DNA from 2 places in the Vibrio sp. 10N genome. Region 2 is predicted to be linked to the other one. Evidence: predicted binding sites of a transcription regulator. Region 2 holds the regulator's gene; the other holds the start of a gene.
What was found. Region 2 encodes CRP, which controls carbon source genes, mostly activating them, when cyclic AMP is high. Its sites were predicted from a motif close to TGTGANNNNNNTCACA; they were not measured.

Region 1: the regulator CRP is predicted to act here: its motif matches at 1,403-1,418, upstream of AAA946_RS12940 (NupC/NupG family nucleoside CNT transporter).

Annotation. Positions count from the first base shown of each region.
Region 1 covers NZ_BTPM01000001.1:2,778,223-2,780,689, forward strand. Annotated here, with positions in the region: gene AAA946_RS12940 (NupC/NupG family nucleoside CNT transporter) at 1-1,257, opposite strand, end outside; gene AAA946_RS12945 (TatD family hydrolase) at 1,463-2,236, opposite strand; gene AAA946_RS12950 (DUF5363 family protein) at 2,226-2,351, opposite strand.
Region 2 covers NZ_BTPM01000001.1:3,142,355-3,144,821, reverse strand. Annotated here, with positions in the region: gene astD (succinylglutamate-semialdehyde dehydrogenase) at 1-57, shown strand, start outside; gene AAA946_RS14640 (DUF1338 domain-containing protein) at 68-859, shown strand; gene crp (cAMP-activated global transcriptional regulator CRP) at 930-1,562, opposite strand; gene AAA946_RS14630 (phosphoribulokinase) at 1,806-2,467, opposite strand, start outside.

The DNA of each region.
Region 1 (2,467 bases), 360 kb from region 2:
AGCGAGAGTTAGACAGAAGCCTGCAATCGTTGCAGCCATCAAGTTAGATAGCGTACCAGCGATTACTGCTTTCACACCCATGCGAGCGATATCACCGCGACGCTTAGGCGCAAGGCTACCCAGACCACCTAGTAGGATTGCGATAGAAGATAGGTTCGCAAAACCACATAGAGCGAATGAAATGATTGCCTTGGTTTTCTCAGAAAGAACAACTGGCGCTGCTTCGCTTAGGTAAGGGGCAAACTGAGAGTATGCTACGAATTCGTTCGCAACGGTCTTCATACCGATGAACTCACCCGCGATAGTCGCTTCAGACCATGGCACACCTAGTAGGAATGCTAGTGGCGAGAAGATCCAACCTAGAATCATTTCTAGACGTAGTTCAGGCATACCAACCCAGCCACCGATGCCACCAAGCATACCGTTAACTAGTGCGATAAGACCGATGAATGCAATTAGCATTGCACCTACGTTAAGAGCTAGTTGAAGACCTGCTGATGCACCGCCCGCTGCTGCGTCGATTACGTTAGCTGGCTTGTCGTCGCCTTCTGCGCTCATGTCGTGCAGCTGTTCAACTGGCTCATCAGTTTCTGGCTTGATGATTTTAGCGAATAGAAGACCACCTGGTGCTGCCATGAATGATGCCGCAACTAGGTACTCAATTGGCACGCCCATTGAAGCGTAACCTGCCAGTACACCACCAGCGATAGAAGCTAGACCACCACACATTACTGCGAACAGTTCAGATTGAGTCATCTTAGGTACGAAAGGACGCACAACTAGAGGAGCTTCTGTTTGACCTACGAAAATGTTAGCTGCTGCTGACATAGATTCCGCACGAGAAGTACCTAGTGCTTTTTGCAGGCCGCCACCAAGAATCTTGATAACCCACTGCATAACACCTAGGTAGTAAAGTACAGAAATAAGCGCAGAGAAGAAGATTAGTGTAGGTAGTACACGGAAAGCGAAGATGAAACCGCCGCCGCCGAATACTTCAAACATTTTACCTGATACTAGGCCACCAAATAGGAATGACGTACCGTCATTACCGTAGTTGATCACGTTAGATACAGCATCAGAGAAGCTGCGTAGTACTTCTTGTCCCCAAGGAACGTAAAGAACGAATGCACCTAGTGCAAATTGGATAGCAAATGCGCCACCCACAGTTCTGATATTAATAGCTTTGCGGTTGTCTGAAAGCAGTACTGCGATTGCAATAAGTGCGACCATACCAACCAGGCTCATAAACAGGCTCATAGTTTATGACTTCCTTATATTGAATAATTTGGCGTGTAACAAAATTTGAAGCTCAAAAGCGGGGGCGATTATACAAACCCACAGAAAAGAAAGTAGTACCCCCCTCACACTTTCGTTCTGAACACATGGTGGATACACTAAGATTTGTGATCGATTTCACAAAAAGATGGTGCAAACGATTTCGAATTCACAAATTTACGCATTTTTAGTCACAAAATTTAAACGTCAATTTGCCATTAATTGATAATTGTGAGGTAACCGTTTGCTCAGATTCATTTCGCAGCTCAATCAAAGACGATAGCACCATGTTTACCATCTTGGGTTCATTGGGAAGGCCTTGATAGCCACTTAATGGCATATCTGGTGCATCCGTTTCTATTAACAAACTCTCTAGTGGCAGTGCTGCGATCGTGGCGCGTGTTTTCTTAGCTCTAGGGTAAGTGATCACCCCACCAACACCGATTTTTAACCCCAGTTTTATGAAGTCCATCGCCTGTTGAACGCTACCACTAAACCCATGAACCACTCCGCCATATTGAGGAGAATTACGCTTTAATAACGCCACCAGATCCTGATGCGCTTTTCGGCAATGGAGTAAAATCGGCAATTGGCTCTGGTTAGCAATATCAATTTGAGCGTTGAGATACTGTTTTTGCAGCGTTTCATTTTCTCGGCCATGATAGAAATCCAGACCGCACTCACCAATGGCGACACACTTTTCAGGTAGCATAGGTGTCACCCTTGCTGCCAAATTATCCAAACTACGCTCATTCAGATCATCGAGAAATTGCGGATGAAAACCAAGCGCGTAGTAAATGTCGTCGTTGTGCTCACTCAGTGTTTGGATGGTCGTCCAATTCGCTTCATTGATCGCTGGGACAATGATTTTCTCAACCCCCTGCTCTCTCGCCTCCCTCAGCACCTGTTGCAAATCTTTTTGCTGTGCAAGTAAATCCAAATGGCAGTGGCTATCTATCATCGTCTTGTGGCTCTTTCTTATATGGTACGCAGCTGCGCTTATTTTCTGGTGTTAATCCGAGGGACTCACACCACTCGTCATATTTAGCTAGCCATCTCTTAAACAACTTCAACATGATGCTCCGCTCCTTCATCAAAAAACATTGTAATCGATTGCAATAACAAGATGTTGCGCCTCGATATACAAAGAATAGCTGTAATAGTTAGTGTTTTATCACTAAGTTGTGACTTA
Region 2 (2,467 bases):
ATGGAAGGCGACAATACCATTCTTCCTGCGACCTTGAGCCCTGGCATTGAACTATAAGGAGTAGGCTATGACTGTTGACGCGTTATTTGGCCATTTGTGGCAAGACTACATTACTCGCTTATGTCCATCTGCTCACAAGGTTCATGACTTGCTGAGGGAAGATGAGTCGCTCATCAATGACCATATTGCACTGCGAACCTTTAATGTCGCGCCACTGGGTATCGACACGCTGGCTAAGCCGTTTCTAGATCTTGGTTACGAGGTGAGTGGTCATTACGACTTTGAATCCAAAAAGCTGACTGCGATTCACTTAGAACATAGCAATGCTCTGCTTCCTAAGGTGTTTATCAGCGAATTGCGAGTGGAAGAGTGCTCTCAGTCGCTACAAGATATCGTGGCTAAGCTAGTGGCGCAGGTGGACAGTGCTAAGCTATCTTCTGCTGACTTCTTATATGGTGGCCGCTTGTGGGATCTGAGCTATCAAGACTTCCAAACGCTGGCGCAAGAAAGCGAGTATGCTTCATGGCTTGCCGCTCACGGTTATGGTGCGAATCACTTTACAGTGAGTGTGAACCAGCTTGATCGTTTTGCCGAAGTGGTTGAGGTCAATCAGCGTCTTCGTGACGCTGGGTTTGCAATTAATGAATCGGGTGGCGAGGTAAAAGGCTCACCAGAGGTTCTTTTGGAGCAATCCTCAACGATGGCAGACAAAGTATCCGTGGCATTTACTGATGGTGACCAGGTGATTCCTGGTGGTTTCTATGAGTTTGCTAAGCGCTACCAGTTAGCCGATGGCAGTTACTATCAAGGCTTTGTCGCCGCATCGGCGGACAAAATTTTTGAGAGTACACATCAATAACCTCAAAAATAAAAGCCCCAACAACAAAAAAGCCACCCGAAGGTGGCTTTTTAAATCTGTCGACGCGCTATTAACGAGTACCGTACACCACGATAGTCTTACCGTGGGCAGAAATTAGGTTCTGCTCTTCTAGCATCTTAAGAATACGACCTACTGTCTCACGAGAACAACCTACGATTTGGCCGATCTCTTGACGAGTGATCTTGATTTGCATGCCGTCAGGGTGAGTCATTGCATCTGGTTGTTTCGCTAGGTTTAGTAGCGTCTGTGCAATACGACCCGTTACGTCTAGGAACGCTAGGTCACCTACTTTTTGGCTAGTCACTTGTAGACGACTTGCCATCTGAGCAGATAAGCGCATTAGAATGTCTGGGTTTACTTGGATAAGCTGACGGAACTTCTTGAATGAGATTTCCGCAACTTCACAAGGTGATTTTGCTCGTACCCATGCCGTACGTTCTTGGTCCTCTTCGAACAAGCCAAGTTCACCGATGAAGTCACCTTGGTTTAGGTAAGACAAGATCATCTCTTTGCCTTCTTCATCTTTAATCAGTACCGCTACAGAGCCTTTGACGATGTAGTAAAGCGTTTCTGCTTTCTCGCCCGCGTGAATAAGCGTGCTCTTTGATGGGTACTTGTGAATGTGGCAGTGTGAAAGGAACCACTCTAACGTTGGGTCGGTTTGAGGTTTACCTAGAACCATATATCTTACTTCCTCTGCAGGGTATGCTTGCTGCTTTCCATATTTGTTAGCAAGCCCGTTGGTTAAGACCTACTAGCATAAAAGCACTTTGAAGATGGCGCAAGCGATCTTCTGTTTCCTAGAAATAGTATCCTTTTTTGCGCCGCTTTTCTTGATTTTAATCGTGTCAAAAGCCTATTTATCTATACAAAACTGTGCACATGATCACGATACAAAAAAACAGGCTGATTTGGCTCACAATTCCTAACCTATTTTCCCGGTTTCTATAAGTTGCTGAAGTATTGGCCTGACGATTAGCTCCATCGCAAAACTCATCTTACCGCCCGGTACGACAATGGTGTTATGACGCGACATGAACGAACCATCAATCATCGCTAGTAGGTACGGGAAGTCGACATTCTTGATACCACGCAAGCGGATCACGACAAAACTCTCATCCAAACTCGGAATGCCTTTAGCATTGAGCGGGTTTGAGGTGTCCACGGTGGGAACGCGCTGAAAGTTAATATGGGTGCGCGAAAATTGTGGGGTAATGTAGCTTAAATAGTCGTCCATCGAGCGAACGATTGAGTCAGTAACCGCTTCTCGAGAGTGACCGCGATCGCGGGTGTCTCGTACGAACTTTTGGATCCACTCCAGGTTAACAATGGGCACCATGCCGATGAGCAGGTCAACGTGCTGCGCCGCATTCACATCCCCGTCGACGACTCCGCCGTGTAGGCCTTCGTAAAACAGCACATCGCTATTTTCGGGCAGGTCTTGCCATGGGGTGAAGGTGCCTGGCATTTGGTTATAAGGCACGGCCTCATCGAAGGTGTGCAAGTAGCGACGAAACTGTCCGGTACCGTTTTGCCCATAGTTGCGAAAAAACTCTTCAAGGGCTGGGAAATCATTCGCTTGCGGGC